2 regions of the Superficieibacter sp. BNK-5 genome follow, and region 1 is predicted to be linked to the other one. Evidence: predicted binding sites of a transcription regulator. Region 1 holds the regulator's gene; the other holds the start of a gene.

The links. The regulator Fur, encoded in region 1, represses iron uptake genes when iron is present. The targets are predictions, from matches to a motif close to ATAATAATGAGAACNACTATCAA.
Region 2: a site for Fur is predicted at 12,806-12,828, ahead of ACMGGS_RS02955 (TonB-dependent siderophore receptor). Genes of this name have one in related genera too.

The regions. Positions count from the first base shown of each region.
Region 1 covers NZ_CP179893.1:2,919,126-2,935,587, forward strand. Annotated here, with positions in the region: gene chiP (chitoporin ChiP) at 1-317, shown strand, start outside; gene ACMGGS_RS14015 (helix-turn-helix domain-containing protein) at 365-976, opposite strand; gene fur (ferric iron uptake transcriptional regulator) at 1,134-1,586, opposite strand; gene fldA (flavodoxin FldA) at 1,876-2,406, opposite strand; gene ybfE (LexA regulated protein) at 2,557-2,850, opposite strand; gene ybfF (esterase) at 2,980-3,750, opposite strand; gene seqA (replication initiation negative regulator SeqA) at 3,932-4,474, shown strand; gene pgm (phosphoglucomutase (alpha-D-glucose-1,6-bisphosphate-dependent)) at 4,499-6,139, shown strand; gene ACMGGS_RS14050 (DeoR/GlpR family DNA-binding transcription regulator) at 6,550-7,347, shown strand; gene ACMGGS_RS14055 (zinc-binding dehydrogenase) at 7,440-8,513, shown strand; gene ACMGGS_RS14060 (substrate-binding domain-containing protein) at 8,681-9,538, shown strand; gene ACMGGS_RS14065 (sugar ABC transporter ATP-binding protein) at 9,653-11,137, shown strand; gene ACMGGS_RS14070 (ABC transporter permease) at 11,208-12,134, shown strand; gene ACMGGS_RS14075 (FGGY-family carbohydrate kinase) at 12,174-13,649, shown strand; gene ACMGGS_RS14080 (L-ribulose-5-phosphate 3-epimerase) at 13,646-14,500, shown strand; gene araD (L-ribulose-5-phosphate 4-epimerase) at 14,536-15,231, shown strand; gene potE (putrescine-ornithine antiporter) at 15,496-16,462, opposite strand, start outside.
Region 2 covers NZ_CP179893.1:608,807-625,268, reverse strand. Annotated here, with positions in the region: gene ACMGGS_RS03005 (NAD(P)/FAD-dependent oxidoreductase) at 1-862, shown strand, start outside; gene ACMGGS_RS03000 (winged helix DNA-binding protein) at 944-1,492, opposite strand; gene ACMGGS_RS02995 (DUF969 domain-containing protein) at 1,758-2,480, shown strand; gene ACMGGS_RS02990 (DUF979 domain-containing protein) at 2,477-3,463, shown strand; gene ACMGGS_RS02985 (DUF2891 domain-containing protein) at 3,495-4,490, shown strand; gene ACMGGS_RS02980 (glutathione S-transferase) at 4,596-5,243, opposite strand; gene ACMGGS_RS02975 (DUF1852 domain-containing protein) at 5,564-6,541, shown strand; gene ACMGGS_RS02970 (methionine synthase) at 6,568-7,599, shown strand; gene ACMGGS_RS02965 (methyl-accepting chemotaxis protein) at 7,870-9,180, opposite strand; gene ACMGGS_RS02960 (alpha/beta hydrolase) at 9,433-10,380, shown strand; gene ACMGGS_RS02955 (TonB-dependent siderophore receptor) at 10,438-12,738, opposite strand; gene ACMGGS_RS02950 (MBL fold metallo-hydrolase) at 13,118-13,909, shown strand; gene ACMGGS_RS02945 (TetR/AcrR family transcriptional regulator) at 13,970-14,611, opposite strand; gene ACMGGS_RS02940 (YmjA family protein) at 14,653-14,898, opposite strand; partial or broken gene ACMGGS_RS02935 (oxidoreductase) at 14,982-15,056, opposite strand; gene ACMGGS_RS02930 (AraC family transcriptional regulator) at 15,198-15,959, shown strand; gene leuA (2-isopropylmalate synthase) at 15,949-16,462, opposite strand, start outside.

The sequences.
Region 1 (16,462 bases):
ACCTGAAAAACTGGGATCTGCCGGGCCTGAGCGTCGGCGCTTCTTATGTGTACGCCTGGGATGCGAAGCCTTCAACCTGGCAGCTTAACCCGGACGCTTACTACGATAAAGACCGCACCATCGAAGAGTCTTCATACAGTCTGGATGCGGTTTACACCCTTCAGGATGGCCGGGCGAAGGGGACGATGTTCAAACTGCACTTCACCGAATACGACAACCACTCCGATATTCCGAGTTACGGTGGCGGATACGGCAACATCTTCCAGGATGAGCGCGATGTGAAATTTATGGTTATTGCGCCGTTTACCATCTTCTGATGCAGGCAACGCTCTTCCAACCCGGCCGCGCAAGCGTGCCGGGTTTTTTAATGGATATCAGGAAGACGATTGATGCGCGTAAGCTTGCCTTTAGTGATCTCAATCGCGTTTTGCTGGCGCAAAAAGGCCATCGATTTCATGACGATACTCCGCGATAAGTTAGTCGACTTAACCACGAAATCGGCAACATTCGTACTGGCGCGAATCGTCGGTTCAAGCCGATCAAGCAGCACAATGGCCCCCTGAACCGCAACCAGACTACTGTAACCTAAAAGCAGCTCTTCCCGCTGGTATTGCCGGGTGATCTGCGCCAGCAAAAGGGTATATACCTGATGATGGGCCTGCTGCTCATCGATCTGCGTAAAAAAAGCGTCATGGCTGACCAGTTGATAGTCACAATCACTGTCTGCGCGGATTGTGACAAATTGTTCCGCCATACCGGGCAGGATCAGACCAACGATGCCGGGAGCCAGCGCCCGGGTCACCAGCAACTCATCATGACGACGCAGAAGCGAATAATCACCGGCATACAGTAAACAGATCGTATCTGCCTGAAACGTCAGGTAGTTGTGACGCAGTAAACGACGTTTGTTAGCGCCATCATCGAAAATAGTCAGAATGTGGGCGAGCGCCTTCTGAAGGAGGACGTGTTGCTGCATGACGCGATCCTTGTCAACTTCATTGTCGTACAGGCGTAACGCCTGAAAGCGGGCATACTAGCCAGGGCAAAGAATAAAAAGTATTGATGAAATCTGAATATACGGGCAGGGAAAGGGAATAAAAAAAGCCAGCCGGGGAGGCTGGCTTGTGATGCCATTACTTGCTTAAGCCTTCATGCGCATTATCGTCTTCGCGGCAGTCGCCTTCAGCACAATGACCATACAGATAAAGGCTATGGTTGGTGAGGCGAATACCGTGTTTAGCCGCAATCTCACGCTGACGCGACTCAATCGAGTCATCGCTGAACTCGATCACTTTGCCGCAGTCGAGGCAAATCAGGTGATCGTGGTGATGCTGCTGAGTCAGTTCGAAAACGGACTTTCCGCCTTCAAAATTGTGGCGGGTGACAATGCCAGCATCGTCAAACTGGTTCAGAACGCGGTAGACGGTGGCGAGGCCAATCTCTTCGCCCATGTCAATGAGGCGTTTGTATAAGTCTTCCGCGCTGACATGATGATTGTCAGGTCCCTGAAGCACTTCCAGGATTTTCAACCGGGGAAGCGTGACTTTCAGGCCTGCTTTCTTTAATGCGGTATTGTTGTCAGTCATGCGGAATCTGTCCTGTTGCTATAAGATTCACTCCCCACAGGGAAGTATTTACAGAGAGTGCATCGCTCATAATGCCTCTCATTATAGAACTGCCATGCCTGATTGAAAACTGCAAGTATCAGACAAAGTTAGCGTTTAAAACGAGGGGGGGTCCGCAAAGCGGCGCTGACCTCGTTAAATCAGTGGCTATTGTACAGATATGTACTGAAAAGTTAAAAAATTGTAGCAATTATTTTGATTGCTTATATCTATCAGTATGACGCAACCAGAAGGTTGCGTCATATCAGCATCAGGCGTTGATGATATCGCTCAGGTGCAGCTCATCGGAAATCTGCTTCACCCACTGCTCTACGCGTTCTGCTGTCAGTTCCGGCTGGCGGTCTTCATCAATGGCCAGGCCAACAAAGTGATCGTCATCGACCAGGCCTTTAGACGCTTCAAAATGATAACCTGCCGTTGGCCAGTGACCCACAATCGTTGCGCCGCGCGGCTCAATGATATCGCGAATAGTACCTAACGCGTCACAGAAGTACTCGGCATAATCTTCCTGGTCACCGCAGCCAAACAGCGCCACCAGCTTACCATTGAAGTCTACCTCTTCCAGCGTCGGGAAGAAGTCGTCCCAGTCACATTGTGCTTCACCGTAGTACCAGGTAGGAATGCCCAGCAGCAGAATATCGTAGCCCGCGAGATCTTCTTTGCTGCTTTTGGCAATGTCATGCACATCGGCGACATCCTTACCTAGCTGCTTTTGAATCATCTTCGCGATATTTTCGGTATTGCCGGTATCGCTGCCGAAAAAGATGCCTGTGATTGCCATGAGTAAAATAACCTCTTGATACTTATTGATATGGTGGTGGCGTATTGCACACGGATAAGGGCAATCATAGCAGAACAGAGAAGTACGCGGAAATAGCAATCACGCCCGACTGCACTCTCTGCTACATGAAAAGGGGGATCGAGGGCTTTTTCAGACAATATCCTGCCCGTGCAACTGCGCGAGCTGGCTGAGTAAAATCTCTTCGATCAGCTCACTGCGGCTGATCTGGCGCGCATCCGCCAGTTCGTTGAGGGCATCAACCGCGTCAGCGTTGAGTTTTAACTCAACGCGCTTCAGGCCGCGTACTTTGTCGCGTTTTAACTGATTGCGCTTGTTGATGCGTAACTGTTCATCACGCGCAAGGGGATTGGTTTTGGGTCTTCCCGGGCGACGCTCATTCGCGAACAGATCTATTGTCGTACGGTCCGTTTGTTCTTTTGCCATGATTAAGAGTGACTTCGGGGAAACAAGCAGCCGGGCCATTGCCCGGTTGGGTAGCGCGCCATCATACATCAGTGCAGGAAGCACGCCAACGCCCGCGGGCAATCTGGCGTGCGGACGTTGGATTTTTAATCAGGCGAGTTCGGCCAGATAGCGGCGGATCGCCCGCAATACCGCCTCCGGTTTTTCCGCATGTACCCAGTGGCCCGCCCCGGCAATCACATGCGCCTTCGCCTGCGGAAATTGTGCCAGCAGCGGCTCACGGTAGGCTTCGGTGACGTAGGGCGAATTGCCGCCGGGAATAAACAGCGCCGGACGATCCCAGACCGGGACCGGCTCCCAGCCGACAATATGCGGATATTGCTCCCACAGTACCGGCACGTTGAAACGCCATTCGCCGTCGACAAACGATTTCAGTAAAAACTGGATCACACCTTCTTCGTTAAGGTATTCGCGCATCACCGCAGCCGCTTGTTGACGCGTGGTGCTGCCCGCATCGGTAACGGCATTAATTGCGGCAAAGATTTCATCGTGGCGACGCACGGCGTAATCGACCGGCGCAATATCGATGGCGATAAGCCCATCAATCCGCTCTGCCGCCAGCGCGGTCAGGGCCATGACGGCCTTACCGCCCATGGAATGACCTATAAAGGTGGCTTTCTCTATCCCGTGTTCATCCAGCGTATCCCGCAGATCCTGCGCCATTGCGGAATAAGTCATCTCCGGGGCGCGGGGCGAGAGACCATGATTACGCATGTCTACCTGAAGGATGTCGTAATCGCTGACCAGATCGCGGGCGAGGATGCCCAGATTATCGAGGCTGCCGAACAGCCCGTGAACGAGTACGATGGGTGAAGCATCAGAAGAATGTTGTGCAGATTGCGTGCGGGTATTTAATTTCATGGCAAAGATCTTTTTTTCGCTCTGGCAGGTTAAGGTATTATGGTGAACATTCTGCCGCCCGGCTGCAAGCTTTCAGAAGTTTCCGGACTTTTGCGGTCATCCAGGCTTGACGCTATCCGCAGTTGAGATTTGCCCTTATAATCTCAATAACTTGTACTTAAAAATATCGTACTGGATCAAGATGAAAACGATCGAAGTTGATGATGAGCTCTATCGCTATATTGCCAGCCACACTCAGCACATTGGTGAGAGCGCGTCCGACATTTTACGGCGCATACTGAAATTTTCTGCCGCATCACAGCCTGTCACGCCGGTAAATAAAGCGGTGAGCGCACCCGCTCCGGTGGTTGAGAAAAAACCGGTTAACACCCCTAAAGATAACGTCCGCGCGATGCGTGAGCTGCTGTTGTCTGATGAATATGCCGAACAGCGTAAGGCGGTAAACCGCTTCATGCTGATCCTGTCTACACTCTATTCACTGGATAACACGGCGTTTGCCGAAGCCACCGAGTCACTGCACGGGCGTACCCGCGTGTATTTTGCGGCTGACGAACAAACGCTGTTACAAAGCGGTAATCAGACTAAACCGAAACAGGTGCCGGATACCCCATACTGGGTGATTACTAATACCAATACCGGTCGTAAATGCGGCATGATTGAACATATCATGCAATCAATGCAGTTCCCGGCGGAACTGATTGAAAAGGTTTGCGGCACTATTTAACCCTTGCATCAGAAGGATCAGGCAATGGCAGTTCACAATCGTGCGGGTCAGCCCGCACAACAACGTGATTTGATCAACGTCGCTCAGCTGACGTCTCAGTATTATGTCCTGAAACCGGAAGCGGGCAATCCGGAACACGCCGTTAAGTTCGGTACCTCCGGCCACCGTGGTAGCGCAGCTCGTCAAAGCTTTAACGAACCCCACATTCTGGCGATTGCACAGGCGATTGCCGAAGAGCGGGCGAAAAACGGCATCACTGGTCCTTGCTACGTAGGCAAAGATACCCACGCGCTGTCGGAGCCAGCTTTTATTTCCGTTGTGGAAGTGCTGGCCGCCAATGGCGTGGACATGATTGTCCAGGAGAATAACGGCTTTACCCCGACGCCGGCGGTTTCAAACGCCATTCTGGTACATAACAAAAAAGGCGGCGCGCAGGCTGACGGCATCGTCATCACGCCGTCGCACAACCCGCCGGAAGATGGCGGTATCAAATATAACCCGCCAAACGGTGGTCCGGCCGATACTAACGTCACCAAAGTAGTGGAAGATCGTGCTAACGCGTTGCTGGCTGACGGTCTGAAAGGCATGAAGCGTCTGGCACTGGATGCCGCGCTGGCGTCAGGTCATGTGAAAGAGCAGGATCTGGTGCAGCCATTTATCGAAGGGCTGGCTGAGATCGTCGATATGGCGGCGATCCAGAAAGCGGGCCTGACGCTGGGTGTCGATCCGCTGGGTGGTTCCGGTATCGAATACTGGAAACGCATCGCTGACTATTACAAGCTCAACCTGACCATCGTGAACGATCATGTCGATCAGACGTTCCGTTTTATGCATCTCGATAAAGACGAAGTGATCCGTATGGACTGCTCTTCGGAATCCGCGATGGCAGGGCTGCTGGCGCTACGTGATAAATTCGATCTGGCGTTTGCTAACGACCCGGATTATGACCGCCACGGGATTGTGACCCCAGCCGGTCTGATGAATCCTAATCACTATCTGGCGGTGGCGATCAACTACCTGTTCCAGCATCGCCCGCAGTGGGGCAAAGACGTTGCGGTCGGTAAAACACTGGTGTCGTCAGCGATGATTGACCGTGTGGTGAACGATCTGGGCCGTAAGCTGGTGGAAGTGCCGGTAGGCTTTAAATGGTTTGTTGACGGTCTGTTTGACGGCAGCTTCGGCTTCGGTGGTGAAGAAAGCGCGGGTGCCTCGTTCCTGCGTTTTGACGGTACCCCGTGGTCAACGGATAAAGACGGCATCATCATGTGCCTGCTGGCGGCAGAAATCACCGCCGTTACCGGGAAAAACCCGCAGCAGCATTATGACGAGCTGGCCGCACGCTTTGGTGCGCCGAGCTACAACCGTCTGGGGGCGAGTGCCACGTCAGCACAGAAAGCCGCGCTGTCTAAACTCTCTCCGGAAATGGTCAGTGCCGACACTCTGGCAGGCGACCCGATCACCGCGCGTTTAACCGCGGCACCGGGCAACGGCGCAGCGATTGGCGGTCTGAAAGTGATGACTGACAATGGCTGGTTCGCCGCCCGTCCGTCTGGTACCGAAGACGCATACAAAATCTATTGTGAAAGTTTCCTGGGTGAAGAACACCGTAAGCGCATTGAAAAAGAAGCGGTAGAGATTGTTAGCGAAGTGCTGAAGAACGCCTGACAGGTCTGTTTACCGTAACGCCTCCTTCGGGAGGCGTTTTGCGTTTCAGGGTGTGGGAACGTGCCAAAATTTGCCTGCCTTCCCGTATTCTTTTTATTTTGCCGCTCCGAAAAACTGCGTCTTTGCGAAGAAAAGCCACAACCCGGTCATAATCGGGCATGGAATGAATGACCGTTTGTGACCATTTCCACATTTCGTTTTCTACAACACCAGAATAAAACCCCTGAAATATGTGATGGTCATCACGAAAATAAGCGTATTTCCTCCTCGTTAACGTACAAAATATGATTGCCGTCTAATAAAATTTTTTTTAACCTGCTCGTCACTGTATTGTATGAAGTCAGTCACTTAACAAAAAGCGCCTTTTAGGTATCATACTGCCACATCGAAAATAATATCTGAGAAGCCAAATGCTACAGGTAAAACGTCATTTATTAATATTCCGGTATATAAAAGAGAATGACTGTGCCCGCGTAAAAGAACTCTCAGATATGTTTTCCGTATCCCAGGAAACGATTCGACGGGATTTGGCAATATTAGCCAAAAGTAAAAAAATAGTCCGCAGTTTTGGCGGTGCAGCATTATTTGAAAACAATAATGGTTATCTTGAAGTAGAGCAAAAGGCGGTCTCCGAGAATTTTGTTGATACTGCCGAGTCTTTTATTAAAAGAACCCGCGAGCGCACCGACGTTAAAACACGTATTGCTAAAGCGGCGTTGACATTTATTAAAGAAAACGACTGTATCATAATGGACAATAGCAGCACCTGTTGGTTTTTGGCGCGCCAGTTGCCGGACATCAATTTAACGGTGATCACCAACTCGCTGAATATTGTTCAGACGCTGGCCTGTCGCAAGAAGATCCGTATTATTAGCGTTGGCGGCGAGTATTCCGAGCGCCACGGCGATTTTCATGGCCCGGTGGCGGAACTGACCATTAAAAGCTTTAAGGTGAACAAGTTTTTCTTTTCATGTCAGGGCATCGCGCCGCAATATGACATCCGGGACGGCAGCGAGCTGAACGTGCGGCTAAAGCAAGAAATGCTCAATGTTTCAGATAAAAAAATACTGCTCGCCGATTCAATGAAGTTTGATCAATATTCATTATATAAGATTTGTAATCTGGAAGGCGTAGATGTGCTGATCACCAATAAATTGCCTTCCGAAGAATATCGTTGTGCCAAAATTCAGACGATTGAAACAGATTAATGCATCACTGTATTAAGTAATATCATATTACGCCATCTATTTTAATTCATTCAACGACATCTCAAATGTCATCAGTGAACAAGAGGTTTGCTATGGAACAACTGCCTGAAGATATGAAAGCCGTGGTCTGTCATGGTCCTAAAGATTATCGTTTTGAAAAAATTACTCGCCCGGTTGCTAAAGAAAGAGAAGTGGTCATCAAAGTGGATGGTTGTGGTATTTGCGCCGGAGATTGCAAAGCCAGTGATGGTGCCCCTATGTTCTGGGGTGACGATCCGTGGGTAAAAACACCGGTGGTACCCGGACATGAATTTTATGGCCGGGTCGCCGAATTAGGCGCAGGCTCCGCCGAAAAATATAAATTAAAAATCGGCGATCGTATTCTGGCGGAGCAAATTGTTCCTTGCCACGAGTGTCGTTTCTGTAAGTCCGGAAAATACTGGATGTGTGAAGTCCATGATATTTACGGCTTCCAGAAAGATGTTGCTGACGGCGGGATGGCCGAATATATGCGTTTCTCGGAAAGAGCCATTATTCACAAAATTCCGGATTCGCTCTCCGAAGAAGATGCGGCGCTTATTGAGCCGATGGCCTGCGCCATTCACACCGTGCGCCGTGGTGATATCGATTTGAACGATGTGGTTGTGATTGCCGGTGCCGGGCCGCTGGGGCTGTGCATGATTCAGGTTGCCCATCTTAAAACGCCGAAGAAGTTAATTGTCATCGACACCATGGAAGATCGTCTGGCGCTGGCCAAAACCTTTGGCGCTGACGTAGTGATTAATGCAGCAAAAGAAGATGCGATCGCCATTGTGAAATCCATGACCGACGGCTACGGCTGCGATGTGTACATCGAAGCGACCGGTGCGCCAATTGGCGTAACACAGGGACTTGAGATGATCCGTAAGCTGGGGCGTTTCGTTGAGTTTAGCGTGTTCGGTAAAGAAACCACGGTCGACTGGTCGATTATTGGCGACCGAAAAGAACTTGATATCCGCGGCGCGCACCTCGGCCCGTATAGTTATGACGTGGCTATCGATCTGTTCGACCGTGGGTTAATTACCGCCAAAGGCATTGTAACGCACTTTTATTCTATCGATGACTGGAAGGAAGCGTTTGATATGGCCAAAACGCTGGATTCCATCAAAGTCGTCATTAAACCGTAATTGGTGCCGGGATCGTCTATCCGTAGCGCGGCGATCCCGGTCCCTGATAATGAATTGATAAAAACAGACGTTCGCCAACACCGTTCATAACAATGAGAAGGAGAGTTCATATGTCTGGAAGTTTAAAATGTAAAACGTTACTGGTCGGCTTATTGTCACTGGGGCTAATGGCCGGAGCCAGTGCCAAACAACTTACCGTAGGAATGTCGTTTCAGGAATTAAATAACGAATATTTCGTGACCATGAAACAATCCGTTGAGGATGCCACGAAGGATATCAATGCCAAATTATATACCGCCGATGCCGCTCATGATGTCTCGAAACAAATTAGCGACATCGAGGATATGATCCAGAAGAAAATTGATATTTTGCTCATCAACCCGGCGGATAGTGTCGGTGCTGAAGCTGCCGTGCTGGCGGCAAAAAAAGCGGGCGTGGTGGTAGTCGCCATTGACGCACAGGCTAACGGCCCGCTGGATTCGTTTGTCGGATCGAAAAACTACGATGCGGGCCTGATTGCCGGTGAAAACCTGGCGAAAGCGCTGGGTAACAAAGGCAACGTTGCGATCCTTGACGGTATTCCGGTGGTACCGATCCTTGAGCGCGTGCGCGGCTTTGAAGATGCGATGAAAAAACATCCGGATATCAAAATCCTGACCAAGCTTAACGGCAAGCAGGAACGCGATACTGCGATGAGCGTGACGGAAAACATGCTGCAATCTAACCCGACGCTTAACGGTATCTTCAGCGTTAACGATGTTGGCGCGCTGGGTGCGCTGGCCGCCATTCAGTCTTCCGGTCGCGATGTGAAACTGGTGAGCGTTGACGGCTCGCCGGAAGCGGTCGCGGAAATAGCTAAGGGCACCACGCCGTTCATCGCCACCGCAGCGCAGTTCCCGCGCGACCAGGTGCGTATCGGCTTAGGGATTGCGCTGGCAAAATACTGGGGCGCGAACGTTCCGGCATCGGTTCCGGTAGACGTCAAATTAATTGATAAAAATAACGCCAAAGATTTCCACTGGTAATTCATTACGCTTCAGATGACTTCCGGATGAGGTTGTGAGTTTTTGCACAACCTTATTCCGCTACGGTTTATCTATCACAGCACTGCTGGGTTTTATTTTGATGGAGTGAGACGCATCATGAATTTACTGGAGATTAAGCATGTCAGTAAAACCTTTCCCGGTGTAAAGGCCCTTGATGATATTAATATAACGTTAAAAAGCGGCGAAGTTCATGCCCTGCTCGGCGAAAATGGTGCAGGTAAATCGACCTTAATGAAAGTGCTTTGCGGCATTTATCAGCCCGATGCTGGCAGTATTTTTATTAATGACCAGCAGCAACATTTTCAGACCTATCGTGATGCGATTCGCGCAGGTATCGGCATTATTTTTCAGGAATTTTCCCTGATTCCTTATTTAAATGCGTATGAAAATATTTTCCTTAACCGCGAATTAACCAACCGTTTCGGTTTACTCGACCGCAAAAAAATGCGCCACGAGGCGATGCGCATTTTTAACGATCTCGGCGTCAAACTCGATCCCGATGAACAAATTTGCCACCTTAGCGTAGCCGAACAACAATTCGTCGAAATTGCCAAAGCGTTATCGCTGGAAGCACGGATCCTGGTGCTCGACGAGCCGACCGCCACGCTGACGCCAACGGAAGCAGAGCATCTGTTTCGGGTGATGCGTGACCTGAAGGCGAAAGGGGTGGGCATGTTTTTCATCTCGCACCACCTTGAAGAAATTTATGAAATTTGCGACAGCCTGAGCATCTTACGCGACGGTAAATATATTGGTTCTGCTCAGGTTGATAATGTCGATATTTCCACCATGATTCAGATGATGGTTGGGCGTGAAGTCGACAACATTTACCCGGCTAAACGGGCGCTGGGCGTGCGAGACGTGATCCTCGACGCCGAGATCCAGTTAACCGAGGCCAGCCCGTGTAACCGTCTGACGCTACGGAAAGGCGAAATCCTGGGGTTATCGGGGCTGGTGGGGTCCGGGCGCACCGAAACCATTCTGGCCATGACCGGCGCGGACAAATGCTTTCGCAAACGGATCGCTCTTTTTGGTCAGGAGGTGAAACTCAACTCCACCTCTCAGGCGTTAAAGGCCGGGATCGGGTTACTGCCTGAAAGCCGTAAAACGCAGGGGCTGGTGCTGCCTTTTTCGGTGAAAGACAATATCTGGCTGAATAAACACTCGCTGCGCCACCTGTTTATTAACGACGCAGCGGAGTTAACCACCACCAGGTCATTAATTTCAAGCGTTGGGGTAAAAACGCCGGATGCGTGGACGGCGGTAGGTACGCTCAGCGGTGGCAATCAGCAAAAGGTCGTGATCTCACGCTGGCTTAATCATGATGCGAATATTTTAATTTTTGATGAACCCACCCGCGGTATTGACGTCGGTGCAAAATCAGAAATTTATCAGATTATGCGTCGACTTACCGAACAGGGTATTTCCATAATTATGATTTCTTCTGAATTGCCGGAAATTATTGGCGTCAGCGATCGGGTTATGGTTTTCCGCGATGGGGAAATCGTCGCCGAACTGGAAGGCGGCAATATTAATTCGACAGATATTATGTTGCATGCCGCAGGTAATATTATTTAGGGAGTTCCCAATGAGCAATGTCAATGTTTCCGCTGTACCGGTTGCTAAGTCTGAAAAGAGTGCTGGAATCATGTCCCGATTAATGAAAACACCTGCCTTTTTACCGTTTATTGGTCTGGTGCTGTTATTTGGTTGTATGTCGATATTCAATGACTATTTTCTCACCGTGGAAAATTTATCGACCGTTGCCAGACAGGTATCCATCAACGCGATTATCGCCATCGGAATGACCTTTGCTATTCTGACCGGCGGCATCGATCTTTCTGTCGGCGCGGTGATGGCGCTGTGCGGGACCCTAATGGCCGGGCTGATGAAATTCTACGGTCTCGATCCATGGATGGCAATTACCCTGGGTTTACTGGCGGGCGTCGCTTTCGGTCTTCTGAACGGCTTTCTCACCGCCTACGGTAAAATGCCGCCAATTATTGTCACCCTCGGGGCGATGATTATCGCTAAAGGTCTGGCGTTGATTTACACCGGCGGTTATCCCATCTCCGGGCTGCCTGATTCTTTTTCCTTCTGGGGCCGTGATTATATTTTTGGTATCCAGGTTCCTATCGTGTTAATGGCGCTGCTGTATATCGTCTTTTATATCGTGCTCAACCATATGCCTTTTGGCCGCTATGTCTATTCTCTGGGCGGCAATGAAGAGGCGGCCCGGCTTAGTGGGCTGCGGGTTAAATATTACAAGCTAATGGTGTATGTCATTAGTGGTTTTACCGCCGGATTTGCCGGGCTTATTTTTACCTCCCGCGTGATGAGCGGGCAGCCCAACGCGGGCGTTGGCTTCGAACTGGATGCGATTGCCGCTGTGGTGTTGGGCGGGGCATCCATTGCCGGGGGGCGTGGCATGATCATCGGTACTTTGATCGGCGCGATGATGTTAGGCGTCTTAAATAATGGCCTCAATTTGCTGGGTATTTCACCGTATGTTCAGTATCTGGTGAAAGGGCTGATTATTTGGGGTGCAACGTTTATTAGTTCGGCCAGACGGTAGTCATTTTTTCCTGATACCCATTTAACGAAGGAGTGCGTCATGAATTTTATCGGGATAGACATTGGCGGAACAGTTACCAAGGCAGGCATTTATGATGCGCGAGGGAATGAGATCCACGTTGCATCACGCTATGCTGAGGTACTGGCAGAACAGCCCGGCTTTAGCGAGCGTAATATGGATGAGCTATGGGAGACCGTTTGCCACGTCGTTAAGCAGGCAATTTATGAAAGTCAGGTTCCACCGCTCAGTATTAAAGGCATTAGCTTTTCTTCCCATGGAAAAGGGCTGTACGCCATCGACAAAAAAGGCAAGCCGGTGCGTAACGGGATTATTTCTTCCGATACCCGGGCGCTGAGCTATGTCAAAAGATGGTATCAGGACGGCATTGATAAGCAGGCCTATCGTAAGGGCTTACAGCAACTGTGGACAGGTCATCCGGTATCTCTGCTGGCCTGGCTGAAGGATCGTGAACCGGAAAATTACGCCAGAATTGATGCCGTATTAATGGTGCATGATTATATTCGCTTTAAATTTACCGGCGAGATCCATGCTGAAATCACCAATATCTCCGGCAGCAATTTTTATAACCAGTTCACCTCGCGTTATGACAGCGAGATGATGGCTCTCTTTGGTATTCCTGAAGTCGTTGATAAAACAGCACCGGTCATTAACTCAACCGATAGGGTCGGGGTCATTACACCGCAGGCGGCGCTGGATTGTGGCTTGTGTCCGGGAACACCGGTATTTGGCGGGTTTTTTGACGTGGTCTCCAGCGCCGTGACCTCGGGCATTGATAATGAAAAAACGCTCAGCGCCGTGGCCGGAACCTGGAGTATTGCGACCTCCGTTACCGATCGGATTATTGCCAGCGATTTTCCCTATATCTGGGGTAAATATTGCGTGCCGGGGAAATATTTTGTGCATGAAGGCAGCCCTACCTCAGCCAGCAATCTGACGTGGTTTATTAAGCAGTTCTTTCAGGATGAAGCGCAGTGCTACCAGAATTTTGAACAGTGGATTGCGGAAAGTCGCGATGAGCAGCTCGTTTTCCTGCCCTATTTATTCGGTTCAAATCTGGAAATGGACTTGCAGGGTGGGCTGATAGGTCTGGCGGGCCACCATACTAAAAAAGATGTGATTGCCGCAATTTATCGCGGAATTGTTTTTTCGCATCTGGTTCACCAGGACCGCATTATTTCCCTCAATCCGGCCATTGAGAAAATTCGTTTTACCGGCGGGCCGAGTCAGTCGAAACAATGGACGCAGATGTATGCCGATGCGGCCAATTTACCGCTGGAAGTGGTGGATATCGAACAGGCCGGATGTCGGGCGGCCGCACTTTGTGCGGCAACCGGCGCGGGTGTGTATTCCAGTTTCAGCGAGGCGATGGCGCAGACGCAGCCTGAGGTGGTGTTATTTGAACCTGACGCGCGGCGGCATCAGCAGTTGCGTGAAGGCTACGCGCGTTATCTCAACGTTGCCCACGCCTTATCACAGCGAGCGAATGCCAAATGAAACCAACCATAGGGATTTATGAAAAGGCGTTGCCGAATGCCTTGAGCTGGACGGAACGCTTTGATGTGGCGGCGCAACTGGGCTTCAGCTTTATCGAAATGTCGGTAGACGAAGATCCGATTCGTCAGGCGCGTTTACAGTGGAACCGCGCGGAACGCCTCGACTTCGTTGCCGGGAAAATCAACAGCGGTGTTGATGTGCCGAGTATGTGTTTATCTGCTCATCGCGCGTTTCCGTTTGGCAGTCTGAAGCGCGAAACGCGTGATAAGGCGCGTGATCTGATGCGCGATGCGCTGGCGTTTGCCAGCCAGGTCGGCATCCGCAATATCCAGCTTGCAGGGTACGATGTTTATTATGAATCTTCTTCTTCACAAACCCGCGAGCTGTTTATCGAAGGGATAAACTGGGCCGTGTCGCAGGCGGCGAAAGCGCAAATTATGCTTTCTATGGAGATCATGGATACCGCCTTTATGAGCAATATTTCGCGCTGGCTGGATCTGGAGCGCAAGATATGTAGCCCGTGGTTTTGTGTTTATCCCGATGTCGGCAATTTAAGCGCCTGGCATAACGATGTGCCGGTGGAGTTAAGTAAAGGCATCCATAAAATCTCGGCGATCCATTTAAAAGATACCCGACAAATTTCCCCCTTTTCATTAGGGCAGTTTCGCGACGTGCCGTTCGGCACTGGTTGCGTGAATTTCGACGAGGTTTTCCGCACGCTGTCATCGCTTAATTATCGCGGTGCGTGGCTGATGGAAATGTGGGCTAAAAATGATGGCGCAGATGTGCAGCGCATTGCCGAGGCGAAAGGCTGGATAGAAGATAAATACCAGCACGCTTTTTTGAATTAGCGCCCTGAATTATTTTTCAGACTCTGGAGTTAATGATGTTGGATGAACTTAAACAAGCGGTTTTTGCAGCGAACCTGGCGCTGCCGGAATATCGGCTGGTGACGTTTACCTGGGGAAACGTCAGCGGTATCGATCGTCAGCAGGGGCTGGTGGTGATTAAACCCTCCGGCGTGGAATATGCCACCATGACCGTTGACGATATGGTGATTGTTGATCTTGCAAGCGGCAGGGTGGTTGAGGGTAAAAATAAACCCTCCTCAGATACCGCCACTCATCTGGCACTTTATCGGGCCTATGAATCGTTGGGGGGGATAGTGCACACCCATTCCCGGCACGCGACGATCTGGGCGCAGGCGGCCAGACCGTTACAGGCAATGGGCACGACGCATGCGGATTATTTTTACGGTGAGATCCCCTGTACCCGTCCCTTAACCAGCGAAGAAATCCAGCAGGATTATGAAGCCAATACCGGGCGGGTGATTATCGAAACGCTACGTAACAACAATATCGATCCGTTAAGCATTCCCGCCGCGCTGGTGCAGGGGCACGGCCCATTTGCCTGGGGAAAAGATCCGCATAACGCGGTCCATAACGCGGTCGTGCTGGAAGAAATTGCCTATATGAATATGTGGACCACGCAGTTAGCGCATCAGCAACCGCCGGTATCGCGGGAATTGCTGGATAAGCATTATTTACGCAAGCACGGTAGCCATGCGTATTACGGGCAGTAAGAAACAGGGAGGGATGACAGACGTTATACCGTGGAATGATGCCTGGCGGCGCTTCGCTTGCACAGGCCTACGAGTTGCGAATAACCTGTTGATATTGGTAGTTTTCGTAAATCGACGGGAATCAAATAACACATTGATATCGTTTGGTTTTCGTAGGCCGGGTAAGGCGAAGCCGCCACCCGGCAAAGCGGCGCACATACCCGCAAAACCAGGTTTTTCACCAACCATAAAGGCTCCGCAAGGAGCCTTTTACTATGTACGCGCTTACCCGTGTTTATTCTTCAGTTCAAACCTCGGCGACACCAGACCGTACAGCGTCCAGCCCATAAAGGTAACTATCGCGCCGTACAGCATCGCTTCCTCCCCCGAGGAGTAGAGCGCGTAAAAACTGTACACCGCGCCGATAAATGCCACCACGTTTGCCGCCTTCGCCTTGTGCGGATCGACTTTCGCGACTTTCTGAATAATCACCAGCGCCGCCATTGACAGGATATACGGGATGATATTGGTCACCACCGCCAGGTTGACCAGCACATTAAACTGACTGTTCAGCGACGGGCTGATAGTCATCAGCGACAGTCCGCTCTGGAAAATCACAATTGCCAGCATCCCCTGAATCGGCGCGTCGGCCTTACTCAGGCGCGAGAAGATTTTCGGGAAATAGCCTTCGTCAGCGGACGATTTAAACACCTGAGCAATGGTAAATTGCCAGCCGAGCAGGGAGCCGCAGCAGGACATCACCATCAGTCCCATGATGATTTTACCGACCCCCGGCGTAAACATCTGGGCAAACGCCACGCCGAATGGGGCGGTGGAGTGGGCGAGATCCATATTCGGCACAATCCCGGCAATCACGTTGGTCGAAACAATGTAAATTACCGCCGCGCCAAGCGTACCGCCGAGAACGGCTATAGGTACGTTACGCTCCGGATTTTCCACGACGTCGGTATTTGCACAGGCGGATTCCAGCCCGAGAAACGCCCACAGCGTCATGGCGATGGAGGACCCCACCGCGCTGAAGAACGGCACGTTATGCGGATTCCACGACGCCGCGTACAGCGACGGGCTGAACCAGAACCAGCCAATCAGGCACAATCCTACCACCGGGATAATCACCCCCCAGACGGTGATGCTACTGATCTGTCCGGTGATGCGCGCGCCGCCGAAATTGGCTACCGTACAAATCCACAGCACGCCGATGGTCGCCAGACCAATCTGCACCGGGCTGAGG
Region 2 (16,462 bases), 2.3 Mb from region 1:
CTACGCTGGCATGGCAGCTGCGCTACAACTGGTGCGCGCCCGACGTCAGGTCCTTATCATTGATGCCGGGGAGCGACGAAACCGGTTTGCCAGCCACTCGCACGGGTTTATTGGGCAGGATGGCGTTGACCCGTCGGTGATTTTTGAAAAAGCACGCGCACAAGTCATGCGTTACCCCACTTTGCGCTGGCAGCAGGGACGCGCAAAAAAGGTAACGGGTAAAAAAGAGTCGTTTCTGGTACAGACACTCACAGGGGAAAGCTTTGCATCCCGTCGTGTACTGTTTGCTACTGGGGTAAAGGATCGTCTTCCTGAGATTGACGGTTTACCGCAGCGCTGGGGGCAACATGTATTTCACTGCCCATACTGTCATGGTTACGAACTCAATCAGGGACACATCGCGGTTATTGCCGCAAGCGATATGGCTGCGCATCAGGCGCAGATGGTGGCGGAATGGGGGAGTGTTACGCTGTTTACCAACGATGCTGTTGAGCTGAGTGCAGAAGTCCATGCGGATTTACGTCAGCGTGGCATTACCGTTGAGGCCACGCGAATTGCGCGTCTGGTCAATGATGCAGATATTGAGCTTGTTGACGGCCGCCTGTTACGTTTTGCCGGAATCTTCACCGCTCCCCGGAACCAGCCAGCCACCAGCATTGCACAAACGTTGGGTTGTGAACTGGAAGAAACCCTGTTTGGTACGCAGATCCGCAGTGATGCTACGAAGGAAACCTCCGTCCCCGGTGCATTTGCCTGCGGCGACGTGGCGCGCGTGCCGCATTCGGTCTCCCTGGCTGTTGGTGATGGTGCCTGGGCAGGCGCAACCGTTCACCGGTCACTGATATTTGATCTTCCTGCGTAAATCGAGGCAGCGTTGGGCCGATTACCCTCACCCTGACATGGCCGGACTACTTTCCGGCCGCAGAGGCTGTCTCACGAGAGGCTATAACGAGGCTGCGGCACGCGCGGCCGTTTCATAGATTGACGAGATGCTGCGCAGCAATTGCGCGGTATCGCCGATCGAAGGGCCGGAAATGCCGCTTTCCATCTGGATGGCAATCAGGCAGGTTTCACGCACTTCCCGGTATTTCATACACAGTGCCTTTCCCTCTTCGCTGGTCGAGTAATAGAGTTCTTTTCCTACTTTTTCACTGATGACATAACCCGCTTTCGCCAGCTTTTTCAGCGCATAGTTGACGACATGGGTATCCTCGACATTCAGTACGAAACAGATATCCGCCAGCTTCTTCTTGCGATTACGGTGGTTCACATGATGGAGAAGAGAAACGTCAAATGCTCCCATATCTGACTCGCCCGCAGCGGTCATGCAGCGCACCATCCATTTGTTGAACGCATTACTGGTCATGATCAGCGCGTATTCCAGTTCCGATAATTCCGCGCAACGTTCGGAAACCAGATGGCGTGAGGAAACGATACGGCTGTCGCTTATGTCTTCGCTATTGCCTGATGTAGAAACACGTTTTGAGGTCATAACAGTCCTTATCCTCCTGGAATCATCTGCATTAAAAATAACGATTAATCGACAAAATAAACACATTTTATTTATAAATTATTTACATATCTTAGTCATTACGATATAGCTTTTAACGCAAGCTGTTGTTGGCGCGGCGTTCACGTCGCCTTGCACAAAGACATCACTTCGTTTGCCGCCATGTGCCAGTCTTCGCCCTCCGGTGCGGAGCAGGAGAAAAATCGCCTTCAGCGTGCAACGTTCATTTCAGACAGGGTAAATATCTATGGACAGTTCTACGCTATTGCCGCTTATCGGGATACCGGTTGTGGTTATTGGTTTTGCACTGCGCTTCAATCCGCTGCTGGTAGTCGTTGTCGCCGGGCTTACCACAGGGTTGTTAGTTGGCATGGATTTGGGAATGCTGCTTGAGACCTTTGGTGAAAAGTTCGTCAATAGTCGTTCGCTGGCAACGTTCATTTTGATTCTTCCGGTGATTGGGCTGCTGGAGTATTACGGGCTGAAAGAGCGCGCCCAGGCCTGGATTGCGAAAATCGCCAGCGCGACGTCGGCGCGTATTTTGATGCTCTACTTTGTCGCGCGTGAAGGAACCGCAGCGCTGGGATTGATGTCGCTTGGCGGGCACGCCCAAACAGTGCGTCCGCTGCTGGCACCAATGGCGGAAGGCGCGGCATTAAATGAATACGGTGAATTGCCGCAGCACATCCGCGATAAGATCAAAGCCCATGCCGCCGCGTGCGACAATATTGCCGTGTTCTTTGGCGAAGATATCTTTATTGCATTCGGTGCAGTGCTGTTGATTGACGCCTTCCTGAAAGAAAATGGCATCCAGGGCATTGAGCCGCTGCATATCGGCCTGTGGGCGATTCCCACCGCAATTTCGGCTCTGATCATTCACATGACGCGCCTGATGCGCCTTGATGCCAGTATTCGTCGTGACGTCATGGCATGGCGATCCGAACAGAGTACGCAGGAGGCCACCCAATGAGTACGCTGATTTCTATTAACCGCGTTTACTACCTGATTGGTTTTGTGGTCATGCTGCTGGTGATCATGACGTTGCGCGATCGCGGCAATCCTAAGCGATTCACTACGGCGCTATTCTGGTTTTTGTTCGGTGGAATTTTTCTGTTTGGTGACCTGATGGTTCAGGAGCTGGGCAAGTCGCTGGCTTACCGGATTATTGGCGGTGCCGTTATCGCCATTGCGTTACTGGCAGGCTTTGGGCTGGTCGGAAAAGGGCATTACAAAATGTCGACCGAACCAGAGCGCGTGGCCTCGTCAAACCGCCTGAAAAACTGGCTCTTTTTACCTGCCCTGATGATACCGGTGGTGACCGTGCTGGGGACGTTGTTTTTGAAAGGCGTCTCGATCGGTGGCGTTTTCTTACTCGACCAAAAACAGCTAACGCTGGCGTCCCTGTGTGTTGCCTGTGTCGCCGCCATTCTGACGGGATGGTGGCTGACGGGCGGCACGCCACTGCATGCCATCCGTCAGTCTCGTCGATTAGTGGACACGATTGGCTGGGCCGTGATCCTCCCGCAAATGCTTGCCATGCTTGGTGGGGTGTTTGTGGTGGCGAATACGGGCGACTCGGTGCAAAAGGTCGTGAGCCTGTTTGTCAATCCAGATAGCCGCTTTATGCTGGTGGTGATTTACTGCATCGGCATGGCACTTTTCACCATGATTATGGGTAACGCCTTTGCCGCTTTCCCGGTGTTGAGTGCCGGTATCGCGCTGCCGTTTTTGGTTAATTACCATCACGGCGATCCGGCTCCTTTGCTGGCGATAGGAATGTACGCGGGTTACTGCGGCACATTGATGACCCCAATGGCGGCGAATTTTAATATTGTTCCCGCGGCATTGCTTGAACTGAAAGATAAATATCAGGTCATTAAGATCCAAATCCCTACCGCGCTGACGCTGCTGGTAGTCAATGTGTTTTTAATGTATTTCCTCGTGTTTCGCTAAGCGAGGCGCGGTAATGTTCTGAGGAGTGGTTATGCCATTAACACAACATCAGGCTGACGCCTTTGCCCAAATGCCTTTAGCCTATTTGCGTCAGGAATACCCGAATCACATTATGCATCTGCTAAATGATGATAGTGATGTTCTGCCGCCTCGTGAGCTGCATCCTGTTTTCTATGGCTGTTTCGACTGGCATTCGGCGGTGCACGGCTACTGGCTGCTGCTGCGCTGCCTGCGACTCTATCCGACGCTATCGTGCCGGGAAGAGATCATTGCGCTGTTCGAAGAACATATTACTGAACAGAAGGTGGCACAGGAGCTGGCCTATTTTACCGCGCCGTTCCGTGCTTCATTTGAGCGCCCTTATGGCTATGGCTGGTTGCTGGCACTGTCGCAGGAGTTGCAGCAATCCTCTTTGCCGCAGGCCAAAGAGTGGCACCGAACGCTGGAACCGTTAACCCAGGATATTCGAGCCAGGCTTATCGATTATCTCAGTAAGCTTACGTACCCGATCCGCGTTGGCACGCATTACAATACGGCATTTGCACTGGCGCTGGGCCTTGATTATTCCTGCGCGCTGAACGATGAGGCGCTGAAGAACGCTATTATTGATGCGGCAAACCGCTTCTACGCCGCCGATACGCATTATCCGGCGCATTATGAGCCGGGCGGTGATGAATACATTTCGGGCGCATTAACGGAAGCGTTGTTAATGAGCAAAGTGGCAAAAAATTTCCCGCAATGGTTCGATTCGTTCCTGCCGGACATTGCTTCAGTTGATGCCCTGATGAACCCTGCGCAGGTGAGTGACAGAACCGATCCTAAAATCGCGCATCTTGATGGCCTGAATCTGAGCCGCGCCTGGAGTATGAAGCACATTGCGAAAGCGTTGCCTGAGAGTCATGTTGCGCAAAAGGCGCTGAACGACGCTGTCTCACGTCACCTGTTGGCGAGCCTGGAACATGTGGTGGGTAGCCACTATAGCGGCGGACACTGGCTGGCCAGCTTCGCGCTCCTGGCTCTGGAGTAAAGTTAGTCGTGAGCGCAAACGGAATGTGACTATCGGCCAGATTCCGTCTCGCGCACAGGCTCTCGCCCCAGTTTTCGCTTGTTCACCGTCCTGATGGCGCGGTATTTATATCTGATGCAGGTCAGACGTCGGCCAGTGGTTGCGTATGACCTGGCTTACGCAGGGATGACGTTCTGTTTCACTTAACGAGGCAGTAAACGCCGCTCTGGATGTGCGCAGATGATCGCGCGTTTTCCCCCAGCGGGTCACAACACAGGCCAACATCTCAAGACCTCCGGGCGCTTGCGGAGACCATGCCGGTGTCGCTTGGAAAATATCGCTAAACGCATCCCACTGCTGATGTAGCCTGCGGGTGGCACCTTCCACCAACTGATTATATTGTTCTTCTGTACCTGAGAGCAGCCACCGTTCCGGATAATCAATAATCCCCACCGATGCATAACAATTAGTACCTATATAGATCAGTCCCCGCATCTGTTGTGCGCGTATAGAGGGCACCGTCGATAAAATGCCAGAATCACGATATTCCAGTCCGAGGAAGATCATGATGGCAGCGCTCTCCGTCAGCACTGAACCATCGGGAAGAACCAGCGTGGGAATTTGCATTAAAGGATTGAGCTGACGTAATGCGTTGCGATTCGCGTCTTCCTCCCACGAGCTTGCTTTAACTAAGCGATACTCTGCTCCGCACTGTATCAGCGCCATCTCTATTGCCGCCGAACCAGAACGTTCTGTCCCGTAAAGCGTATACATAGCCTTCTCCGCTCACCGATCGTACCTGTAAGCATAGTTCTCATCGGCGGATAGCGTCGGTTGGCCTTTCTGTCAGCCCTGTTCATGTGATCTTCCAGAGGCCTGGTATAAATCGTGTGTAACGGGCCTGTGCCAGCACACTGGCTCCGATCATGAATATGACTCATGGTGTAATGAAATTTAGTCGCTTTCGCTCGACCTGTGGCTCTGGCATAAAATAAGAGTATTAACTTATTAGTAACATGACGACTGAAAAAATAATCCCCGTAAAGTAATAGCAACGTCGGTTTTCATGTCAGAATTCAGGATGCGCCATAACGATGAACAACGATTTTACATTTACTATCAAGAGTAGTCTTTTCGATGAAAATTATAACCCTTCAGAAAATACGCGTATTACGACCAACTTCGCGAATTTAGCCAGAGGGAAAGATCGTCAGCAGAATTTGCGTAACACTCTGGTGATGATTGACAATCGCTTCAATGCATTAGCGCATTGGGATAACCCTAAGAGCGATCGCTATTCGGTAGAGCTTGAAATCATTTCTGTAGAAATGCATTTTGTCGAGAGTGACGAAAGCTTCCCTGCCATTGAGATATTGAAAACCAGTATCGTTGATAAAAAAACGCAGGAGCGTATTGAAGGCATTGCAGGCAACAACTTTTCATCTTATGTGCGGGATTATGACTTTAGTGTGGTCTTGTTGGAACATAATAAGAATCGATCCGGATTTAGCACACCAGATAACTTTGGCGATCTGCATGGTAATATATTTAAGTCTTTCGTTAACTCAACAGAGTACAAAGAGAAATTTAAAAAATCACCTGTGATATGTTTAAGCGTTTCCAGTAAAGACATTTATCATCGGACCGGAAATACTCACCCGATACTCGGTATTGAATACCAGACAGATAATTCTTCGCTGACTGAAGAATATTTCAGGAAAATGGGATTGCAGGTTCGCTATTTCATGCCTGAACATAGCGTTGCACCATTGGCATTTTATTTCTCTGGTGATTTACTCAGGGATTACACCGATCTGGAGCTTATTAGCACCATCAGTACGATGGAGACGTTCCAGAAAATTTATCGACCTGAAATTTACAACGCTAACTCTGCGGCGGGGCAATACTATCAACCGGACCTGAATAATCAGGATCATTCATTAACAAAAATTGTTTATGACCGGGAAGAGCGCAGCCAGTTAGCGGTTGAGCAGGGGAAATTTACGGAAGAGCACTTCATCAAACGTTACAAGCATATTCTTGAACAGTGGTCTGCTCATTACACGCGTTGAATTACCGGAATAAAAGGTTATCTGATATGAAAAAATTGTTACCCACGTCGACTGCTGGCAGCTTACCCAAACCTTCCTGGCTGGCGCAACCTGAGACACTTTGGTCCCCCTGGAAGTTACAGAATGAAGAGTTGTCAGAAGGAAAACAGGATGCTCTGCGTCTGGCGCTCGACGATCAGCTCCGGGCGGGGATTGATATTGTCAGCGATGGCGAACAAACGCGTCAGCACTTTGTCACCACGTTTATCGAGCATCTCAGCGGCGTTGATTTTGAAAAACGCGAGGTCGTTAAAATCCGCAATCGCTATGATGCGAGTGTGCCGACCGTTGTGGGTGCGGTGGCCCGTCAAAAACCTGTTTTTGTTGAGGATGCCCGTTTTTTACGTCAGCTAACCACGCAGCCTATTAAATGGGCCTTGCCAGGGCCGATGACGATGATCGACACGCTGTATGATGCGCATTATAAAAGCCGCGAAAAATTAGCCTGGGAATTCGCGAAAATTCTCAATCAGGAAGCCAGAGAATTAGAGGCGGCTGGCGTTGATATTATCCAGTTTGATGAGCCTGCATTTAACGTCTTCTTTGATGAAGTTAATGCGTGGGGGATCGCGGCTTTAGAAAAAGCGGTTGAAGGTCTCAAGTGTGAAACCGCTGTCCATATTTGTTATGGCTATGGCATTAAAGCCAACACCGACTGGAAAAAGACGCTGGGGTCCGAGTGGCGACAATATGAAGAAGCGTTTCCTAAACTGCAAACGTCTTCTATCGATATCATCTCCCTGGAATGCCATAACTCGCATGTGCCAATGGATCTGCTCGAACTGATTCGCGGTAAAAAAGTCATGGTGGGAGCCATTGATGTGGCAACCAATACTATAGAAACGCCAGAGGACGTCGCCGATACATTACGCAAAGCGCTTCAGTTTGTGGATGCCGATAAACTTTACCCGGCGACTAACTGCGGTATGGCTCCGTTATCTCGTCGGGTCGCTAATGGCAAACTGAATGCTCTGAGCGCAGGGGCAGAAATTATCCGCAGAGAACTCGCGAATCAATAACGCTGCCAGAGAGTCGAGCATATAAAGGAAACGTTCATGGTGACAGGCGATCTGAATAATCGCCTGTATTCAGCTTTCGGCAGATGAACAAATGGGTTTGCTTAGCATGATTGACGGTCTGCACAACCTCAACGCCTGCGGACTCGACATGCCCGTAAAACCGCAGCGCCCCTGAACAATGTGATGAGCAATAGCCAAAACGGTAAGGAGACTCTGGTCTTGCCGGGTCAATAGCCGGCAGCGACATAACCGACATCATCACGGCGCCGGTTATGCCGCTTTTACCGAGCGGGCAACATCCATAACGGCACTCTCCACGCCCTCTGAATTTTTCTGAATGCTGGCGATTACTTCACCCGCTTCGCGCATAAGTGCCACCCCCTGACCGGTGTTTTCAAGGCTGCTTTCAATGCCCTTAAGCACTTCTTTTGCAAGCTGGTTGTTCGCCGCAACAACCCGTTCGATCTCTTCGGTGGCGCTACTGACACTGGCCGCCAGATTTCTTACCTCCCCGGCGACAACCGCAAAACTTCTCCCGGATGCGCCTGCTTTTGCAGCCTCAATGGCGGCGTTAAGCGCGATAAGTCTTGTCTGCATGGCAAAACTGCGGATGGTTTCGACCATACCGTCAATGCTGTCAGACTGACTGTTAAGGCGGGACACATCGGCGGAGACGACGTTCATCCCCTGCGCAATTCTGTTAATCATCCGTATGCTGTTCTCGATAACATCGGCCCCTGCCTGCGCGCTTCCACGGGTTTGCACTGCCATATCCCAGGCGTGGACGGCCGCGTCCTGCTCCCGTTTATTACGCAGAACCTGCTCCGTGACGTCGGAAGCGAACTTGGTAATTTTGTACAGTTTTCCATCGCTATCAAAGACCGGATTGTAGGTCGCCCGGAGCCAGAGCGGTTCGCCACGACGATTGAGGCGGGCAAACTGACCGGAGAAAAATTCCCCCTGATTAAGCCTCTGCCAGAACTGTCGATACTCCTCACTTTTGTAAAGCGTTGCGGAGCAGAACATTCGGTGATGCTGTCCGAGTACGTCATCTCTTTTATAACCGGTGGTCTGCAGGAAATTTTCATTCACCTCCAGCACATGACCCGCAGGATCAAATGAAATGACGGCCATTGAACGGCTAATGGCATTGATGATCGATTCCTGCTCAAGCGCTGACATCATGCGATCGGAGATGTCGGCGGCAATTTTGATAATTTTAAATACATTGCCGCGCCGATCGGTGACGGGAATATAACTGGCCTCAAGCCATACCGGGCGGTTTCCCCTGGCCAGCCGCAGAAATTTATCACTGAAGCTTTCACCGGCGGCAAGACGCTGCCAGAAGTGGCGATATTCTGGTGAGTTGACCAGCGAAGGTGGGCAGAACATGCTGTGATGATGACCGATGATGTCATCGGCCCGATATCCCATTGTTGTCAGAAAAAGCGGACTCGCCTTCTGAATAATCCCGGCAGGACTAAACTCAATGACAGCCATTGCTTGCCCGAGCGCGTTAAACGATGCCGCCGGGCGCGGGCGCGTAAAGGAGAAAAAATGTTTCAGTAAATTCAATGGCATCAGGTACACCGGGTAAAGTAATCACTGTGGTACTTATCGGCAGCCTTGCGGTCTGCATTATGTATTGCTGTAATCGTTGGCGCTGATTAACATTGGCAAAGGTTAATTTGATAAGAAATCAGTTTCCGAAAACAACGCTTTATCAGGAGCGTGGTTACAGCATAGAGCAGGTCTGCCCGTTGTACAGTTTGTACTGCATCATCCTGTCCAGGCCGTTGTATATATTCACCTGTTAAAAAGGAAGGCACATTGATGTACAGCCGCAAGTGTCAAAACGGTAACCTGCGCAGGGTGCTGTTTTCGGCGATCTCTTGCATCGTTCTTCTGTACGGCGCGAAAGGGTATGCTAAACCGGATATGAAGCCTCTGGGGCCAAATATCGCCGATCGGGGTTCGGCGTTTTATCATTTCAGGGTTGAACAATTCGATTCCGCCGATGGAAAAAGACATTACAGGGTCTGGACGGCTATTCCGAATAAAAAACCAGCGGCATCAGGTTATCCCGTTCTTTATATGCTTGATGGTAATGCGGTGATGGGACGCCTGTCGGAAACGCTGCTTAAGCAACTGGCAGAAAAAACGCCTCCTGTCATCATCGCGATTGGCTACCAGACCAACTTGCCCTTTGAGTCAAACAGCAGAGCCTGGGATTATACGCCTGCCCGGGAAGGGAAGAATGGTTCGCAGGTGGAGAACGGCCGCAACCGTCGTGAGATGGGGGGAAGCAACGACTTCCGTCAGTTGCTGGAGCAGCACATTGCGCCGACAGTCGAGCAGGGGGTTAACATCAATTCTGAGCAGCGCGGCCTGTGGGGGCATTCTTACGGCGGCTTATTCGTTCTCGACTCATGGCTGTCCTCATCGTTCTTCAGGCATTACTACAGTGCCAGCCCGTCGCTGGGACAAGGTTATCTCGCTTTGTTAAACCGGTTAACGGCAGTCGATAAAACGCGTTATTGCCATAAACATCTGTTTTTCATGGAAGGTGCGGCGTCCCCAGGGAAAAACGTACAGACTCAGGCGCCTGACATCCTCCCACGCATTCACGATATCGTTGCCAGACTCCAGCGTGACGGGATCCCGGCGGACTATTGGGATTATCCTGGCCTGACGCACGGACCGATGTTTGACGCCTCTTTTAAGAGCGCGTTACTGGATATGAGTACCGGGAAAGCGGGTGGATCCGCATCCTGTGATTAATCCGTTTGGTATCAAAGGAGGCGGCGTGAAGGGGAAACCCCTGCGCCGCCTTAATCATCAGAAGTGCAGGCCTAACTGCATATAATAGGTGCGGCCCGGCTCGTTGTAAGTATTCGCTCCGGCCCCCCACAGATACGCGCCCGTTGTTGCATTACCGGTACTTTGGGCATTGCCTTCGCGGAAATGGCGCTTATCGAACAGGTTGTCGATTCCCGCCGTAACGTCCATATATTTCGTTACCGCCCAGGTAGCGCTTGCCCCTACCAGCGCATACGGCGAGACCTGGCGGGTTTCACTACCGGACGTGCGAATGCCCTGATAATTATATTTTTTCGGCTTCTGTCGGCCATACCATGTCAGCGTTCCCTGAACCGACAATTCATTGCTTGCCTGCCAGTTTAGCGTTGAGTTGATCGTATATTGAGGAATGACCGACAGGTAATCATTGTTCCTTTTGTTTTTATTCTCAATAATATACGTCAGGTTGTTATTCATTTTCAGGGTATCAGTAATCGGGAAGTTGAGCGTGCCTTCCAGCCCCTGCACAACAGCATTGGGTACATTTTCCCATTTAAAAATATTTGCCGAACCGTTGTTATATTCCGGCGTATACCCTGCTTCAATTTTGTCATGGTAGTCATTGCGGTACCAGGTCAGTCCGGCCTGCACGTCATCGTGGTTATATTCAATACCGATTTCTTTATTGACGCTGGTTTCTGCTTTCAGATCGCTATTGCCCTGTAAATAGCAGGCACCGCCGCCGTAGCAGCCCTGACCTTTGCTGAATAACAAATAGTTAGGGTTGGTCTGGTAGAGATTCGGCGCTTTCCATGCGCGGGCGATGCCCAGTTTCAGCGTGAAGTCGCTGTTCAACTCCTGAGACAGGTTCAGCGATGGACTCCAGTTACTGCCGCTCACATCCTGGTGATTAAAACGGATCGCGGGCGTCAGACGGGTGCTGTCTGTTAACTCAATATTATCTTCCGCAAAAATGCCGTAAATATCCGCTGAGCTGTATTGGCTTCGCCCGGTATCACCAATTCCATCAACCGAGCCTCCTCCGCTGGTGGATTCAGTATTGGAGGCCGGATCTTTCATTGCCTGATGGTTAAATTCCCCGCCAAACGTCAGGGTCTGATTAACCCACAGGTCAACCGGAATATTAATTTCCGAGTGCAGGTTGGTGTCATACAGTGAAATGGTCGAGAACCCTTCATTTGTAGGGCTAAAAATTCCTGCGATCCCGCCAGAGAGACCTTCGTTAAGACGAGAATTTCGTGTTTTTTCAAACTGAATATAGTTATTGGTGGTGACGCCGCTATCCCATGCGCCGGTATATTTCAGATTGAGCGTCTGGCGGTAAAGTACATTGGTTTCTTTACCATAATATTTTTTCACCAGCGCATTACTGTTGGTATTTTGCGTATCGCCAGCATACAGGTTTCCCTGGCGGCTGTAGCCTGCGCCCAGTTCCAGCGCCTGCATCGGCATAAATTCCCAGCGCAGGGCTGAATTAATGTCTTTATTAATAAAGCCTTCACGGCCCGAAGGATAAGTCCCCGCATAGGTGCCAATACGCGGTGTGGTATGGCTTTCGTTAATATCCTGCGCATCTGCCTGCGTTTTATTCCAGTTGCCGTAGAGACGCAGGGTCAAATTATCAGCCAGCGCACCGCTTAAACTGCCGTTGTAGCGTTTGGTGCTGCCTTCGGATTTATGCTGGGGAACGTTGTAATAGGTGTTGAGGTTGCCGTGCCACTCGTCCGTCGCGGGTTTGGTAATAATATTGACGACACCACCCATAGCGCCGCTACCGTACATTGCCGCCGCCGGGCCGCGAATGACCTCGATGCGGTCAATCATTTCTGGCGGTACCCAGTTGGTGTCGCCACGTGTATCACGTTCATCGCTCCAGCCATAGCGCACCGAGTTACGACTGGATACAGGCATACCATCGATCAGGATCAAGGTGTTCTCCGGACCCATACCACGGATATCAATCTGGCGATTATTACCGCGCTGGCCGCTATTGGAGTTCCCGGTGAGATTCACACCCGGCATGGTGCGGATAATCTCAGAAACGTCACGCTGAACTGGATTTTTTTTGATAGCTTCGCTGTCAATGATCGAGACGCCAGGCGCCTGTAACGTCTGCTCTTTGGCCGTTACTACCATTGTTTCACTACTGTTTTCTTCCTGCACGTTGGTCGCCAGTTTTTCACTCTGTTGATCCGCGTGCGTTTGTACTGTTTCCTGATTTACCGTCGTATCTGCGTCGTTAGCATTTGCCAACGGTACGACAAGATTACCTGCCATCACGGTACCCAGAAGCGATAATCGATACGCATTTTTTATCATCATAGTAGCCACTTACCCTTTAAAATTTGCGCAAAATAATTTATTGGTAATGATTTTTATTTGCAATAAAATAATGATTATCATTATCATATTTGGTAGTGGCTGTTATTGTTAACCCTGTTTTAAGTCCTGGGAATTCACTGCGCTGGCCTGTCACCTTAGCGGCGGTCAGGGTGCATATAAAGGATCGTCAGGATCAACTCACGTGTTTATGGTCTATGGTTCGGTAATGATAAATCCAAAAGGCTAAGGATATTCGTGGTCCTGTTGACGGAGGTTAAGGCGGTTTTAACGAGGCCGATCTGCCTTATTCGTCTGAAGAACCCGCTGACTTAGCACAATCTTTGAAACGCACTACCTGACCAGAGAGAGCAAGTGAATGATTACGTTATGTAAAGCCTGCGGCACCTCTTTCGAAGCCACCGATGTCTTACCAGCACAGTGCAAAATTTGTGAGGATGAGCGCCAGTTTGTGCCGGTGACAGGACAGGCATGGATCGGTGTAGACCGTTTAATGGCTTCACATTCAAATAAATGGCAACAGCACGAACCTTATCTCCTTAGCCTCAAAACCGTGCCGAATTTTGCGATTAATCAGCGCGCTTTTATTTTGAGGACGCCGGAGGGGAATATTCTCTGGGACTGTATTGCTAATCTCGACGATGCCACAAAAACGTTGATCGCTGCGCTCGGAGGGCTTAAGGCTATTGCTATCTCCCATCCGCATTACTACACCACCATGCAGGATTGGGCCGCCGAATTTGGTGCGCCGATTTACCTTCATGGCAGCGATAGCGAGTGGATTATGCGCGACAGCCCCTGGATCACGCTCTGGGAAGGCGACACCCTGACGCTGGCGACGGATGTCAGGATCATACGCCTCGGCGGGCACTTTCCCGGCGGGAGCGTGCTTCACTGGGCGCAGGACGGTGGGGGGCTGCTGGCAGGTGATATCCTTCAGGTCACTCCCGGCGCGGATGCCGTCTCCTTCATGTGGAGCTACCCCAATATGCTGCCGCTGCCAGCCGCAACCATTAAGGATATTATGCTTCGCTTGAACGCCGTAAGGTTTTCAAAACTCTACGGCGCGTTTGAAGGGCAGAATATAACGGAAAATGCGGAGGACATTGTGCGTCGGTCAGGTGAAAAGTATATTGCCTGTCTTCGTTAATTGAAGGTTGGTGGATGTAGGCTTTTACACGGATATCCGGACACAGAGCGTTTATCATCGTCATCTGCTCATGCTGGACGCGCCCTTTAGCGACATCAAGTACGACTGGCACATCTGGATCAATTGCCTTTGCAGTATAGCCACGGTGGCCTCAGGCAGGTTCATTTCAAACGTATTGCGCACGGCTCCAAAAATCACGGTGATCAGTATCAGACTCACGCTCTCGATATTCACCAGATTCATGTCTGATGCGCTTCGCAGCATCGCGGATACGGCGACATTGACGCGGCGTCGAAAGGCATCAACTAATGGGCCGTTATCCAGTTCTGCAATAGAAAGATATAACGCCCGCGTAACTTCAGGTCGTTCCGTTTTGGCGCGCCAGTAGGCTTCAATCAGCCCCTCCACCATCGGTGATACGGGCAGGCCGTAGAACGTCAGGCACGCCGCCTCGACTTTTTCGGCAAGGGCTTCCAGATAGCGCTCATTAAGTACGTATAGCAGCGATTCCTTATGCGGAAAGTACTGATACATGGTGCCCACCGAAACGCCAGCCCGTTCTGCCACGCGCGTCGTGGTCAGGCGCTGGGGTCCCTCAATGACTAAAAGCTGAATAGCCGCCTCGAAAATGGCGTCCAGCGTCGCCGTTGCCCGCGCCTGACGCGGCCTTTTCCGGGGAATAAGTGAGCGTGGTTTAGTCATTTCAGAATGCGAACCCTCAAGCTAACGAACGCGCCCGCGAATTACTCATTACCCCATTGATTGAGGAACGTGGCTATTTCGTCAATACGTCGCTCGTTAATACCCGCTTCGCTGGCCATCTCTCTCTGCGCTTCTTCACTGATCTCCTCGTTATTCATTAAACGGGTGATCAGCAGTTGAAAATAGTGTGCAAGGGGATCGCGTTCAGCGTCTTTCACTGGCTCTGCGCATTCGGTCGCGTACTCATCGGCGATGTCATAATACTTCAGTGGGATTTCATTGTTCATACAGGGTCTCCGGAAGTTAGGTTTACGTCAGGGGCGTCGCCTGACGTCAATAATACCATTCTTATCATCATGCGGCGTTCACGTTAGTAGTGAACCAGTCCGCCGTCCACTGCATACTGACTGCCGGTAACGTAAGAGGCATCGTCAGAAAGCAGGAAATAGTCACCTCATGTTTCCGATCGTGTTCACGGGTTGTTTACCCGCGCTGATAAAAAGTATGATGCCGGACGTCATAATAATAAGCATCTTATAAGAAACACCCAACGACAGCCGGTTAAAAAGTGAATGAGGCTGACTAAATGACCCGACAGCGCGATTTTGATTTTTCAGGTAGATCGGTGATCCCTTATGCACATGACTACCAACATGGCGATTATGAAAGCTGGCACACGCACAGTTGCGCTCAGCTTATTCATACGTTGAGCGGGGTCATCCGCATTGAGACCCGAAACGGTTTTTGGGTGGTCCCGCCGTCGCGAGGCGTATGGATCCCGGCACATATGCCGCATGCCCTGCATATTACTGGTGAAGTGAAGGCCAGAGTACTTTTTGTCGAACCGCTGGCCAGAGCAGATCTGCCGGTTATCTGCCAGGTGGTAAGCGTCAGCGATCTGCTGCGGGAGCTTATCGTTTCTGCACTGCATCTTCCTGCCGATTACCCACCCGCAAGCCGCGCTGAGCGCATTCATGAGCTGATGCTTGATGAGCTACGCCTGATGGATACGCTGCCGTTTCACCTGCCGGAGCCAGCTTCCGAACGTCTGAGGCAGCTTTGCCAGGCCGTGCGCGACGCGCCGCATGAAACGTGGTCTGTTACCAGAGCAGCCATAAAAATCAGCGCCAGCGGGCGTACACTCAACCGCCATTTTTATCAGCAAACCGGCATGCAGTTCAGTGAGTGGGTGAGGCGGGCTCGTCTTCTGCATGCCCTGACGCGTCTGGCGCAGGGCGAGCAGATCACCCGGGTGGCACTGGATTCCGGTTATGCCAGCCCCGGCGCGTTCAGCGTGATGTTTCGGCGGGTAATGGGCGTCTCGCCCAGTGATTACTTTAGCCAGTGACGAAATCCTCCGCCGCATTCAGCATAGCCTGTAGTGAGGCCCGACTAATATCACTGTCAATACTGACGCCCCATGCACATTTTCCCGTCCGGTCCTGGCAACACACATAGGCGACAGAGCGGCTGTCGCTACGTTTACCCAGCGTATGTTCCTGATAACTAACAATCTCAAGCTCTGCTTTTACTTCACGACAAAGCGCCGTGAGCGCCGCAGACAGGAAGCCATTTCCTTCGCCTTGCAAACTCAACCGCTTACCCTGGCAGATAATCTCGGCAGAAAGGGTGGTACGCTGATCGGGATGGTTGTTACAGTTATATTTCTCTAACCGAAGCGGGGGCGCGTCAACAAGCCCATATGACTGGCGAAAAAGCGCCCAGACGGCCATTTGCGACATCTCTTTTTCTCCGCGCTCCGCGGCTTCCTGCACGCGAAGGCTAAAGGCCTGTTGCAGCTGGCGAGGCAGAACAAGATTGTGATTTTGCTCCAGAAGCCAGGCTGCGCCG